Regions from separate parts of the Streptomyces sp. NPDC050703 genome, predicted to be linked through region 1. Evidence: riboswitches for the same ligand, from Rfam matches in the RefSeq annotation. Region 1 holds a riboswitch; the other holds the start of a gene.
What was found. Region 1 has a riboswitch for cyclic di-AMP ahead of AB0I16_RS18400 (transglycosylase family protein). Riboswitches for the same ligand answer to the same signal wherever they lie in the genome.

Region 1 (6,999 bases):
CGAAGCGGAGGCGTTCGGCGCCGTGCTCCTCGATGACCGCGGCGTACTCGCGGCAGGCCGCGAAGGTGCGCTCAAGGGCCTCCGGCGCGAGGCGGCCCGTCCTGTCCACGCCCTGGCCCAGGCGGACGACGGTCATCCGGCGGTCCAGGTCGACCAGCTTCCCGGTGGCCGGGTCGGCGTCGGCGACGAGCAGCCGGATGGAGTTGGTGCCGCAGTCGACGGCGGCGACGCGGGTCACTCGGCGCCCCCTTCGGCGGCACCCTCGGCGGCGCACGGCGTGACGCAGGGGCCCTTGGCCCACCACTCGGGGAGCATCGCCAGCGCCTCGTCGCCCAGCGGGTTCACGCCCGGGCCCGCCGCGAGGGAGTGGCCGACCAGGACGTGCAGGCACTTCACGCGGTCCGGCATGCCACCCGCGCTCGGGAAGCCCTCAAGGACCTCGATGGCGTCGCGGCGCGCGATGTAGTCCTCGTGCGCCCTGCGGTACGCGGCGGCGAGGTCGGGGTCCGTCTTGAGCCGCTCCGACATCTCCTTCATGACGCCGTTGGCCTCCAGCGTGCCGATCGCGGACGCGGCCCGCGGGCAGGTGAGGTAGTACGTCGTCGGGAACGGCGTGCCGTCGGGGAGGCGCGGCGCCGTCTCGACGACGTCCGGCCGGCCGCAGGGGCAGCGGTGCGCGATGGCCCGCAGTCCGCGGGGCGGGCGGCCGAGCTGCTGCTTGAAGGCCTCGACGTCGGCGTCGGTGGGCTCGGTGCGCGGGGTGGTCGGCGGGGGCGTGTGCATGCCTGTCTTTCCATCAGTGGTTCGATCGGCGGCGCGATCGAGGGTCGGTCGTCGGGCGGTCGAGGCCGGTCGTCGGGCGGTCGACGTCAGTCCGCGGGGCGGTCGGCCTTGTCGACGCCGTCCCAGACGTTCGAGTACCAGGGGCGCGCTGCCGCCCCTTGGTCCGCGCGCCGGCTCCTGGCCGCCGCCGGGTCGATCACCGTGAAGCCGGTCTCGCCCGGCATCACGTAGTGCAGGCGGTCCCGGATGCGCTGCTCGGCGTACGCGTCGTCCTCCCAGCGGGCCTTCTCGTCGCGGAGCTTCTCCACGTCGGCCCGCTGCTCGCTCTGCTGCCTGCGCAGGTTGTCGATCTCCGCCCGCTGCGAGACGTACTGCCTTATCGGGTACGCGAGCACCACGACCAGCGAGCAGAGCACCAGCGCGAGGAGCGCGGCCCGGCCGGTGAGCCGGGAGCGGCGGGCCTGGCGCCTGGTCTGGGAGCGGTAGACGCGCTCGGCGGTCTGCTCGCCGAGCAGCCGTAGCCGGGTAGCCGTGGAGAACCGGTCCTTGGTACCGGCCTTGGCCATGGGTTCCGCCTCCCCGAAGCAGCGCGTGCACGTGACTACGTCCCCGCACACGGTACGGGACCGGGTGCGGGGACGTAGGTAACCGGGCTTCACGCCAGGGGCACGGGTCAGCCCTTGTAGCGCGGGAAGGCGCTGCGGCCCGCGTACACGGCGGCGTCGTCGAGGATCTCCTCGATGCGCAGGAGCTGGTTGTACTTGGCGACGCGCTCGGAGCGGGCCGGGGCGCCGGTCTTGATCTGGCCGCAGTTGGTGGCGACGGCCAGGTCGGCGATGGTGACGTCCTCGGTCTCGCCGGAGCGGTGGGACATCATGCACTTGAAGCCGTTGCGCTGGGCCATCTCGACGGCGTCCAGGGTCTCGGTCAGCGAACCGATCTGGTTGACCTTGACGAGGAGGGCGTTGGCCGAGTTCTCCTCGATGCCGCGGGCCAGGCGCTCGGGGTTGGTGACGAACAGGTCGTCGCCGACGAGCTGCACCTTGTCGCCGAGCTTCTCGGTGATGGTGGCCCAGCCGGCCCAGTCGTCCTCGAACAGCGGGTCCTCGATGGAGACCAGCGGGTAGGAGGCGACGAGCTCGGCGTAGTACTCGGTCATCTCGGCGGCCGAGCGGCTCTTGCCCTCGAACTCGTAGGAGCCGTCCTTGTAGAACTCGGACGCGGCGACGTCGAGGGCGAGCGCGATCTGCTCGCCGGGGACGTAGCCCGCCTCCTTGATGGCCTCAAGGATGAGGTCCAGGGCGGCGCGGTTGGAGTCGAGGTTCGGCGCGAAGCCGCCCTCGTCGCCGAGGCCGGTGGCCAGGCCCTTGTTCTTCAGGACCTTCTTCAGCGTGTGGTAGACCTCGGTGCCCCAGCGCAGGGCCTCGGAGAAGGACTCCGCGCCGATCGGGGCGATCATGAATTCCTGGATGTCGACGTTCGAGTCGGCGTGCGACCCGCCGTTCAGGATGTTCATCATCGGGACGGGCAGCAGGTGCGCGTTCGGACCGCCGAGGTAGCGGAAGAGCGGCAGGTCGCTGGCCTCGGACGCGGCGTGCGCGACGGCGAGCGAGACGCCGAGGATGGCGTTGGCGCCGAGCGAGCCCTTGTTGTCGGTGGCGTCCAGGTCGAACATGGCCTGGTCGATCAGGCGCTGCTCGGTGGCGTCGTAGCCGACGAGCTCCGGGCCGATCTGCTCGATGACGGCGAGGACGGCCTTCTCCACGCCCTTGCCCTGGTAACGGTTGGGGTCACCGTCACGGAGTTCGATGGCCTCGAAGGCTCCGGTGGAGGCACCGGACGGAACGGCTGCACGACCCGTGCTGCCGTCGTCGAGGCCGACCTCGACCTCGACCGTGGGGTTGCCTCGGGAGTCCAGGATTTCCCGGGCTACGACGACGTCGATGGACGGCACGAGCATCTCCTTCTGGGATGTGACGCGTTTACGCGGGGCCGCTTCGGCCCTGCGTCTCCTGAGCCTAACCGGCCCGGAGCCTTCAGCCAGCCGACCGCCCGCCCCGTGGGACGTACAAGCGCCCAAATACCAGGGAATCGGGACGGAAGCCCGCTTTTCTACTGGCCGGTAGCTCGCTGAAGGCGAACACGGCGGTGCGGACATGACCCCGCCCCGGTGCGTACGGGGGATACGCGCACCGGGGCGGGGGGCCGTGGGGACGGGGGCGGCCGTGCCTCCGCCGAGGCACGGCCGAGCCGGCCGGGTCAGCTGAGGTGCAGCTGCTGGCCCGGGTAGATGAAGTCGGCGTTGTCGATGATGTCGCCGTTGAGCTTGTAGACCTTCTGCCAGCCGCCCTTGACGTCGTGCGCCTCGGCGATCTTCGACAGGGTGTCGCCCGTCTTGACCTTGTACTCGCCGTCGCCCTTCTCGACCGTCTTGCCGGTCGGGGTCTCGACGGTCTTCTCGGTCTGGGCGCGCGGGGCGGGCTGCGGCTTGGGCGCGGCCTGCTGCTGCGGGGCGGCCTGCTGCTGCGTCTGCTGCGGCTGCGGCTTGCTCTGCTGCTGAGGCGCCTGCTGCTGGGGCGCCTGCTGCTGCGGGGCCTGCTGCTGGGCGCCGCCGCCGTTGGAGGCGTTGGAGAGGCCGACGCCACAGCTCGGCCAGGCACCCTTGCCCTGGCCCGCGAGGACCTTCTCGGCGATCTCTATCTGCTGGGCCTTGGTGGCCTTGTCTGCGCTGGGCGCGTACTTCGTGCCGCCGTACGCGGCCCAGGTGGACGGCGAGAACTGCAGGCCGCCCTGGTAGCCGTTGCCGGTGTTGATGGACCAGTTGCCGCCGGACTCGCACTGGGCGACGGCGTCCCACTCGGCGTTGGTGGCGGCCGAGGCCGAACCGGCGGCCATCAGCGGGGCGGCCACGGCGGCACCGGTGACACCGGCGAGCGTGACGACACGGGTGGCCTTGGACGGACGGCGGTGCTTGCCCTTGCCGGAAAACAGCATGAGTTGATCCCCTCACCGACGCCTGCGAGGTGAGCTGTCGGGTTCGGGCCAGTGAAGTTGCCCGGCCGCACTCTCCCGAGTGCGGCTCCACCCCTAGCCGCATGACACGGCGCTTACCTTGGGTCCCCCGCTCCTGCCCACGGCGCTCGAAGCGACGACTGTTCCCGTCCGGCCGTTGGCAGGATTCGGCGTACCGACCGGCGGGGCCCACCAGTGGCGAGCGGTCACGACCGTAGACAGGAGACCACCGGAATTTCAAAGACGATCAGGGCTTCTGAGACCCATCTCTCACTCGCGCCAAAAGGTGCATACAGCACGAAGTGCCCCGCGGACGCATCGTCAACTACCGCTGCTTTTCGCCCAGATCGAGGCTCTGACCGGGGAGGATGAGGTCCGGGTCGTCCCCCACGGTCTTCTTGTTCTCGGTGTAGAGCGTGTCCCAACCGCCGTCGATGCCGTGGTCGTCGGCGATCGCCGAGAGGTTGTCCCCGGAGCGGACCGTGTACGTGCCGTCGGCCGGCTTGTCCGTCCGCTCGCCGCCGCGTGAGGCGTGCCGGCCCGAACGGTCGCCCGCCGCCGCCCCGGTGGCGTCCTCGGCGGTCTCCTCGGCGCTGCCGCCGCGGTGGCGGCCGGTGGAGCCCGCGGACTCCTCGTCCCGGCCTGCGGGCGAAGTCGCCTCGTCGTCGGCGGACTTGCCGGAACCGTCCGGCGCGCCCTTCCCGGGCGTGTCGTCCGCCCCGGCCTTGTCGCCAGCCCCGCCCTTCTCGCCCTTCTCGGGGGACTTGTCGGGCTTGCCTGACTTGTCAAGCTTTTCGCGGCCCTTCTCCCGGTCGGAGCCGGCTTCCGGCGTGTCGCTCGCGTCGCCGGAGGGCTTCTCGCCGTCCTTCGCGTCGTCCGAGGGCTTGTTCTCGGCCTCTGACGCCTCGTCGGACGGCTCGTCCTTCTTGCCGGAGCCCTCGGACCCCGACGAGCCGGAGCCGGCCGGTCCGGACGACTCGGGGACGATCGGGTTGCCCGGGTCCACGTCGGCCGCGGGGGCGTCCTCGGTGAGGCCGGCGATCGGGGCGCAGCTCGGCCAGGCGTCGGAGCCCTGTGCGTCGAGGATGCGCTCGGCCACGGCGATCTGCTGCGACTTGGAGGCCTCGTCGGCGCTGGGCGCGTACGCGAGGCCGCCGTTGGCCTCCCAGGTCTCCTGGGAGAGCTGGAGACCTCCGTAGTAACCGTTGCCCGGATCGGCGCTCCACGCGCCGCCGCTCTCGCACTCGGCGAGCTTGTCCCACGTCGCCGTGGGGGCGGCGCTCGCGCTGGTCGCCCCGAGGAGCGGGATGGCGATGGCGGATCCGGTGACTCCTGCCGCGACGATGAGGGCCGGGGCCTGGCGGGGGCGTCGGTGACGACCATTGCCGGAGAGCATGCGGTTGCCTTTCAGGAGACTGGTGCGGCGATCGGGGCAGCGGGGTGCCCGAGTCGACGTGAACGTAGCCGCAGTCGAACGCTTGTCACAAGTCGATGCAGCGGAGATCACGCGAAAGTCACAATGGTGACGCCTCGTCAGCCGCGGCCGGTCCCTGTGCGGGTGTGAACGTCACCGGCAGCGTCCGCAGCCCGCGCATGATCAGCCCGCCACGCCACCGCAAATCCGCCGGATCGGCCGCGAGTTGCAGGTCGGGCAGGCGCCTGAGCAGCGTCGCGAGGGCCGTTCTGCCCTCCAGGCGGGCGAGCGGGGCGCCGAGGCAGTAGTGGATGCCGTGGCCGTACCCGAGGTGCTGGTTGTCGCGGCGCGACAGGTCCAGCGTGTCGGGGTCCTCGAACCGCTCGGGGTCGCGGTCGGCCGCCGCGAGGACGACGAGGACGGGGTCGCCCGCGGCGATCCGCTGTCCGCCGATGGTCAGCTCATCGGTGGCGAACCGCCACGTGGCGAGCTCCACGGGCCCGTCGAAGCGGAGGAGTTCCTCGACGCCGGTCTCCAGGAGCCCGGTGTCGCCCTCCGCGAGCGCCTTCTGCAGGCGTTCGCGCTGCTCGGGGTGGGTCAGCAGCGCGTACACGCCGTTGCCGATGAGGTTGACGGTGGTCTCGAAGCCGGCGAAGAGCAGGATGAAGGCCATGGCGGCGGCCTCGTTCTCCATGAGGTGCTCGCCGTGGTCGGAGGCGCGGATCAGGCCGGAGATGAGGTCGTCGCCTGGTTCCAGGCGCTTGCGGTGGATCAGCTCGGCGAGGTAGCCGCGCATCTTCTTCACCGACCGGGCCACGCCGCCGCGCGGGCCGCCCCCCTGGCCCGGCTTGACATGCCGCATCATCATGCCCGCCCAGTCGCGGAAGTCGTCCTGGTCCTCGCGCGGGACGCCGAGCAGGTCGCAGATGGCGTAGATGGGCAGCGGGAAGGCGAACTCGTGGATGAGGTCGGCCTCCCCCCGCTCCGTACCGTTCCCGGCGAGGATCGCGTCGATCAGGGCGTCCGTCAGCTCCTGCACCCGCGGCGCGAACTCCGCCACGCGGCGCGGCGTGAACGCCTTCGCGACGAGCCTGCGCAGCCGGGTGTGGTCCGGCGGGTCGATGTTGAGCAGATGCGTCATCAGCTCGGCCTTGCGCTCGCCGGGGATGCCGGTCTTGCCCTTGGCGTGCGCGGGCTCGTCGTGATGGGCGGGGTTCTTGCTGAGCCGCTGGTCGGCGAGGGCCTGCTTGGCGTCGGCGTACCGCGTCACCAGCCATGCCTCGACCCCGCTGGGCAGCGTGGCCCTGTGCACGGGGGAGTTCTCCCGCAGCCAGGCGTAGGCGGGGTAGGGGTCGCTGGCGAACTCCCAGGTGAACAGCTCCGGCCCCGGGGAGCCGTGGGCGGCGTCGGGGGCGGCGGCGTCGGGGGCGCTCGCCGCGCCGGGCCGGGTCATCGACGCCCCTCGGCGGCGCGCACCGCGTCCCGGTAGGCCCGTGCGGCGGCCCGCAGCGCCGACTCCGGGTCCACGCCCTCGGCCTCGGCGCGCAGGGCGAGCGCGAGGAGTTCGTGAGCGATGCCGTCCTGCCGCGGGACCTCGACCCGGAGCCCCGCCGTCCGCGCCCGAGCGGCCAGTTTCGCCACGAGGGCCAGGCTCGGCTGGTCCAGCGGCACGCCCTCCGTGACCGACGTGCGCCGCTTCTCCTCGGCCTTGGTCCGCCGCCAGTGCTCCTTGACCTCTTCCGGGGTCAGCGCGGAGTCGTCGCCGAAGATGTGCGGGTGGCGGTGGATGA
Region 2 (6,999 bases), on a different contig from region 1:
TGGGGCTCCTACGGCACATCCGCACCGCAGAGCGACAAAGCCCCCCACCCTCCCCGCCCGGGGGCCGGGCGAGGCCGAGCTGTGATGGAGGATTACGGCCCCACAGGTTTGGGGGCGATGTCAGTGGCGCAGGGCAGTATCTGTGGTGGGAGGTGAGGCGCGGTGAAGAAGCTCGCGTACGACTGCGACGTACTGGTGATCGGCGGTGGAATCGTCGGCCTGGCGACGGCGTATGCCCTCACGCGCTCGGCCCCCGGCATCAGCGTCACGGTCCTGGAGAAGGAAGAGGGCCCGGCCCGCCACCAGACGGGCCGCAACAGCGGCGTGATCCACAGCGGAATCTACTACCGCCCCGGCTCGCTCAAGGCGAGGTACGCCGTCCGCGGCGCCACCGAGATGGTGGAGTTCTGCGCGGAGCACGGCATCCCGCACGACGTCACCGGCAAGCTGATCGTCGCCACGGAGCGCGCCGAGCTGCCCCGCCTGCACGCCCTCGTCCAGCGCGGCAGGGAGAACGGCATTCCGGTGCGCGAGCTGGGCCCCGCCCAGATCACGGAGTACGAGCCGGAGGTCCGCGGCCTCGCCGCCATCCACGTCGGGACGACCGGCGTCTGCGACTACGGCGCGGTGGCGGAGCACCTGGCGAAGACCTCCGGCGCCGAGATCCGCTACGGGGCGGGCGGCGACGTCGTGCGCGTCGACCGCCGCCCCGACCTCGGCGTCGCCGTGCGCACGGCCGACGGAGCGGTGGTGCGCGGCAAGGTCCTGGTGAACTGCGCGGGGCTGCACTGCGACGAGATCGCGCGGCTCACGGGCGACGACCCGGACATGCGGATCGTGCCGTTCCGCGGGGAGTACTTCGAGCTGGCCCGTCCCGAGCTGGTGCGCGGCCTCGTCTATCCCGTGCCGGACCCGGCCTTCCCCTTCCTCGGCGTCCACCTCACCCGGGGCATCGACGGCGGCGTCCACGTCGGTCCCAACGCGGTGCCCGCCCTGGCCCGCGAGGGCTATGACTGGTCGGTCGTCCGCCCGCGCGAGCTCGCCGGCACCCTCGGCTGGCCGGGTTCCTGGCGGATAGCCCGCCGCCACTGGCGGTACGGAGCGGGTGAGCTGCGCCGCTCCGCCTCCAAGGCGGCCTTCACCGAAGCGGTCCGCAGGCTGCTGCCCGCCGTCAGGCCCGAGGACCTGGTGCCCGCCCCTGCCGGGGTCCGCGCCCAGGCGGTCCTGCGGGACGGCACGCTGGTCGACGACTTCCTGATACGGGAGGCCGCCCGCACGGTCCACGTCCTGAACGCTCCCTCCCCCGCCGCCACGGCCTCCCTCCCCATCGGCCGCGAGGTCGCGGGCCGGGCGCTGGCCGCGCTGCGGGACGGGGACGCCTGAGCGAGCGGGCCCCCGGGGCCCTCGGCCGCTGGGCGCGGTGGCTCTGGTCGGGCCGGGTCGGGGGCGGGGTGGTCCGCACGGCTGCCGGGGTGCGGGGCCTCGCTGAGCCGACCGCACCGCCGGGTCCGGCATCCCCGTAAAATTGGCGCACTGTGTCTGAGTCACCCCACACCCCCGAAGCCCCCGGCGTCCGCGAAGCCTCCCGGGCCGCCGAGCCGGCCGGAGCCGCCGGCGCCCCCGAGGCCACCGAAGCCCGAGAAGCCGCCGAGCCGAGCGAGGCCACCGAGCCGGCAGGAGCCGCGGCCAAGGCTCAGGAGGCCGTCCGGGCCACGGGCGGCCCGCGGTCGGCCCGGCCCCAAGCCGCCCCCCGCTTCCCCGGCGGCCCGTCCCCCGACCCGGCGGGTTCGCACCACGAGCGGCGCATCCGCAGCTTCCAGCCGCGCCGGAGCCGGGTGACCACCAGCCAGGGGGACGCCCTGCGGCGGCTCTGGCCCGTCTGGGGCCTGGACATCGACGGGCTGCGCACGCTGGACCTCGCCGAGCTGTTCGCAGAGGACGGCAAGCCCTCGGACAGGCCCGTCGTGCTGGAGATCGGCTTCGGCATGGGCGAGGCCACCGCGCAGATGGCCGCCGCCGACCCGGACACCGGCATCCTCGCCGTGGACGTGCACACCCCCGGCCAGGGCAACCTCCTCGGCCTCGCCGAGCGCAACGGCCTGACCAATGTGCGCGTGGCCAACGGCGACGCGATCATCCTGCTCCGCGAGATGCTGCCGCCCGCCTCCCTCGACGGACTCCGCGTCTACTTCCCCGACCCCTGGCCCAAGCCCCGCCACCACAAGCGGCGCCTGATCCAGCCGGACTTCCTGACGCTGGCCGCGCCCTCCCTCAAGCCGGGCGCGATCCTGCACTGCGCGACCGACTGGGAGCCGTACGCGGAGCAGATGCTGGAGGTGCTCACCGCGCACCCCGACTTCGAGAACACGCAGCCCGACGGCGGCTACGCCCCCCGCCCCGACTTCCGCCCCCACACCCGTTTCGAGGGCCAGGGGCTGCGGAAGGGCCACGTCGTGCACGACCTGCTGTTCCGCCGGGTCGCCCGCCCGGAAGCCACCACTCCGGAGGACTGACCCCCACTTCCGCGCCCCGGTGTCCGAGGCACCGTCGCGGCCACCCCCGTCCCTCGTTAGGGTCAACGAGTGGCCACCACCTCTGCGTATCCGATACCCCCCGAGGCGCCCGCCCCGGGGGAACTCCGCCGCGTCCGCTGGTGGCAGCGGCGGGCGATACGCGCGGCCGGGCTCGTCATCCTGCTCGCCCTCTCGGGGCTGGTGATCCTGGCCCTGGTCAGGGAGCAGACCGGCACCGAGGGCTTCCTCGTGGGGCTCGGCCTCGCGACCGTGCCCGTGCCGCTGCTCGTCGCCGCGTTCCGCTGGCTGGACCGGGTGGCCCCAGGCCCCTGGCGGAACCTGCTGTTCTCCTTCGCCTGGGGGGCCTGCGCCGCCGCGCTCATCGCGATCGTCGCGAACAGCTTCGCGATCCGCTGGATAGCCACCGCCACCGCCGACCCCACCAGTGCGGACACCCTCGGCGCGACCGTCATCGCGCCGATCGTCGAGGAGTCGGCGAAGGCCGCGGCGGTGCTGCTGGTGTTCCTCTTCCGCAGACGTGACTTCACCGGCGTCGTCGACGGCATGGTGATAGCCGGGGTCACCGCGACCGGCTTCGCGTTCACCGAGAACATCCTCTACCTCGGCAACGCCTTCGTCACCGACCAGCTCAGCCACGACAGCGGCCTGGCATCCGTGACGGCGGCGACGTTCTTCGTGCGCGTCGTGATGTCGCCCTTCGCGCACCCCATGTTCACGGTCCTGACCGGCATCGGCTTCGGCATCGCGGCGTTCTCCGCGCAGCGCCTGCGGGTGCGCCGCGTCCTGCTCCCGCTCACCGGACTGATCCTCGCGATGGGCGTCCACGCGCTGTGGAACGGCTCGGCGGTCTTCGGGCAGTACGGCTTCTTCACCGTGTACGCGCTCTTCATGCTGCCCTGCTTCGGCCTGCTCACCTGGCTGGCCATCTGGACCCGGCAGCGCGAGCTGCGCATGATCCGCGCGGAGCTGCCCGTCTACGTGGCGGCGGGCTGGCTCACCCCTCCCGAGCCGTACGCGCTCGGCTCGATGCGCGCCCGCTCGCTGGCCCGCGACTACGCCGCGTACACCTGGGGCAAGGCCGCGGCCCGCACGGTCGCGGAGTACGAGATGTACGCGACGTCCCTGGCGTTCCTCCGCCACCGGGGCCGCAAGGGCCGGGCGGGCGCCGACTTCGTCGCCCGCGAGCGGGAGCTGCTGCACAGGCTCTGGGAGCGCCGCGAGCCCGCCCGCCCCGCGCTGGCCTACGCGGCCCGCGCGACGGCACCGGTCCCGTTCGCGGGCCCGTACGGGCCTTTCCCTTACGGACAGCAGCCCCAGCCGTACCCGGTGGCACAGGCGTATCCGGCAGCACAGTCATATCCGGCGGCACAGCCGTACAACCCGTACCGCACCTGACCCGACGGCCCGAGGCGCCCAGGGCGCCCGGGGCTCCCGGGGGCGTCGGCTCGGGCTCTCAGGGGTTGAGGCCCTTGCCCTGGAGCCAGGCGAGCGGGTCGATGTTGGCGCCGCCCGCGGTGTGGACCTCCATGTGGAGGTGCGGTCCGGTCACGTTGCCGGTGGCGCCGACGCGGCCGATGACGTCGCCGGTGCTGACCTTCTGCCCGGCGCTGACGCTCATCGAGGACTGGTGGCAGTACCAGATCTCGGTGCCGTCATCGAGTTCGAGGACGGTGCGGTAGCCGTAGGCCCCGGCCCATCCCGCCTCCTTGACGGTGCCGGTGTGCACGGCCTTGAGCGGGGTGCCCGTCGGCGCGGCGAAGTCGAGGCCGGTGTGGTGCCCGGAGGACCACATGGAACCGGCGTCACCGAAGTGCGAGGTCAGGGTGTACGAGGAGGTGGGGATCGCGAAGCTCTTGGCGAGCTTGGCCAGGCGTTCGGCCTCGGCCTTGGCCTTGCGGGCCTCCTCCTCCTTCTTCTTCTTGGCCGCGGCCTTGGCGTCGGCCTCGCGCTCGGCTTCCCTCTGTTGGGCGGCGGCCTCCTCGGCGGCCTTCTTGACGGCGGCCTCCTCGGCCGCGGTCCGCACCGCGTCGTCGGCCTGGCTCTGCTGGTTCTCGGCCTGCTGCATGATGCGGGCGCGCAGCGCCTCCCCCGCGTCGGTGGTGCCCTGCCGGGCGTCCGCGGAGCTGACACCGGCGGCCGTGAGCGGGGCCGCGGCGGTGACGGCGTCCGTTCCGGAGCCGGAGCCGGCGGAGTCGTCGGAGATCAGCGAGCCGACGCCGGGGAGGGACGTGGCCTCGGGCAGCGAGTCGGCGACGGCACCCAGGTCGGGCATCGATATGGAGACCGGCGGCTTGCCGTCCTGCGCGGTGGCGATGCCGCCCGCGCCGACGGCGGCGATGACGCCGACTCCCAGGACGGTGGAGCTGCGGGCGAGGCCGCCGCCGCTCTTCTTGTGCACACGGTGCCTGCCGCGGACGGGACGGACGGACTCCTCGGTGGGATTCCACTCTTCCCAGGGCTGCTCGTCGTACCCCCGGACATCAGGGTCGCTCGGGAGGTACGCGGCTTCTGGGGCAGGCCGGTTGGACGCCACTGGGGCGCACTCCTTTCCTTCCTTCTCGCCTACCGGGTTAGCTGACGGGTTCGGAGCAGGAAGGTCTCCTACGAACATCTGGCATGGAGGCACAGATGCCCGATTCACCCCAAGTTGGTGGTTCCCCGGCTCCCTTGCGGGATTAGGCGCGTGCGCACGGAGCCGCCTCTAGTGACGGCTGGGACGACCGCGCTGCGTTATCGAACGTTAATAGACAGCGGGCCCGTATTCCAAGCTGTTCCTGTTGATTCTTCTCGCCGACGGGGTATGAGTGGGCCGCGCGTATGGGGACACCGGGGCAGGGATCGGGGCGAGTTGACCGTGAGTCGGCGCGCGCCGGGACTCCGCCACCCCTTGACGGTGTGTCAGTTGTTATGCGGAGGGGTGCAGTTCGGTCACGCGCTGTGACACTCTTTCGACGCCAGTCTCCGCGCCGGTGCCCGCGGCGGTCTACGTGCCGGCGTCAGGGTCCCCCGGCGCGGGCCGCCGCACCGCGAGCAGTGCCAGGTCGTCCGTCGCGCCGCCCCCGGTGTGCCACCGCACCTCCTGTGTGAGCGTGGCGAGCAGCGCCTGCGGGCCCCTGCGGCCCGGGAAGATCCGCCCGCCGAGCCGGGTGGCGGGGGCGTAGAACTCCCCGGCCTCGTTCCGCGCCTCCGAGAGGCCGTCCGTGTAGAAGAGCAGCATGGCGCCCGGCGGGAACTCCGTCTCGTCCGCCCGGTCCGGCCAGGCCCCCAGCGAACCCATGCCGAGCGGCAGCGCGGGCTCGGTCGGGGACAGCACGCACAGCCGCCCGTCGCCGCGCAGCAGCAGCGGCTCCGGGTGGCCCCGGTTGATCAGGCGTACGCGGCCGTCGCCGTGCCCGATCTCCGCGAGGACCGCCGTGGTGAACCCCTCGAAGGCGTCGAGGCCGTCCCGCCGGGTGCCCTCACGGGCGAGCGCCCGCTCCAGGCGCTGCGCCACCGCCTCCAGGGTGGCCTCCTGCTCGGCGGCCTCGCGGAACGCGCCGATGACGACGGCGACGGCCGCGACCGCGCCCATGCCCTTGCCGCGCACGTCCCCGACGATGAGCCGTACGCCGTGCGGGGTGTCCTGCACGGCGTACAGATCACCGCCGATGAACGCGTCGGCCTGCGCCGCCTCGTACCGCGCCGCGATGTCGAGGCCGCCGATACGGGCGTCCGGCTCCGGCAGGACCGCGCGCTGGGCGGCCTCGGCGATGGAGCGGGCGGTGGCGAGCCGGTCGTTGCCGCGGCGCACGACGCGGTTGATGACGACGGCGAAGACGGCGACGGTCACCACGGTGAGCAGTTCGGTGACGGACTCGACGTGGCCTGAGGAGGAGTTGCGGTAGTGCAGCAGGAGGACGGCGATGGAGGCGGCGGCGCCGGTCAGGACGGTGTTGAGCAGCGAGTAGAAGGGGGCGGCGATCAGGGGCGCGGCGGTGTAGAGGGGAGCCGCGGTGAACTCCGTCGGCGTGGTCACGTCGTACCCGATGCCGACGATGAGCAGCAGGAAGGGCAGGGCGCGGACGAAGGCCCACTCGCGGAGGGTGGCCCTGCTGCCGTTCGGCCCCGGACCGGACCGGCGCCCACGGCCGGGCCCGTCCGTCCCTCCTCGCTGCCCCACCGCTCGTCTCCCGCCGAATCCGCGCCCATCACCGCGCTGCACCTGCCCAGGCTTCCCGCAGAGCGGTGCGGATGCGACTCGTGTGGGCCGAACGGGTCACGGCGTCATCGCCCTGAGGGGCCCGCCCCGGGAAACACGTAGATCCGGGAACACGTAGATCCGCGAAAACACTCCGGTCCAGGAAAACACTCAGGGCCGGGAAGCTGATGCTTCCCGGCCCTGAGTCTTCAGTAGCGGGGACAGGATTTGAACCTGCGACCTCTGGGTTATGAGCCCAGCGAGCTACCGAGCTGCTCCACCCCGCGT

Region 2: another riboswitch for cyclic di-AMP. It lies ahead of AB0I16_RS34735 (M23 family metallopeptidase); the one in region 1 lies ahead of AB0I16_RS18400 (transglycosylase family protein).

Annotation. Positions count from the first base shown of each region.
Region 1 covers NZ_JBFAHX010000017.1:147,240-154,238, reverse strand. Annotated here, with positions in the region: gene AB0I16_RS18420 (Ppx/GppA phosphatase family protein) at 1-238, opposite strand, end outside; gene AB0I16_RS18415 (DUF501 domain-containing protein) at 235-783, opposite strand; gene AB0I16_RS18410 (septum formation initiator family protein) at 870-1,349, opposite strand; gene eno (phosphopyruvate hydratase) at 1,457-2,737, opposite strand; gene AB0I16_RS18400 (transglycosylase family protein) at 3,043-3,777, opposite strand; cyclic di-AMP (ydaO/yuaA leader) riboswitch at 3,782-3,932, opposite strand; gene AB0I16_RS18395 (transglycosylase family protein) at 4,121-5,191, opposite strand; gene AB0I16_RS18390 (cytochrome P450) at 5,310-6,662, opposite strand; gene AB0I16_RS18385 (nucleoside triphosphate pyrophosphohydrolase) at 6,659-6,999, opposite strand, start outside.
Region 2 covers NZ_JBFAHX010000071.1:2,240-9,238, reverse strand. Annotated here, with positions in the region: gene lhgO (L-2-hydroxyglutarate oxidase) at 163-1,383, shown strand; gene trmB (tRNA (guanosine(46)-N7)-methyltransferase TrmB) at 1,536-2,513, shown strand; gene AB0I16_RS34740 (PrsW family intramembrane metalloprotease) at 2,607-3,929, shown strand; gene AB0I16_RS34735 (M23 family metallopeptidase) at 3,988-5,067, opposite strand; cyclic di-AMP (ydaO/yuaA leader) riboswitch at 5,079-5,226, opposite strand; gene AB0I16_RS34730 (PP2C family protein-serine/threonine phosphatase) at 5,518-6,693, opposite strand; tRNA gene AB0I16_RS34725 (tRNA-Met) at 6,925-6,998, opposite strand.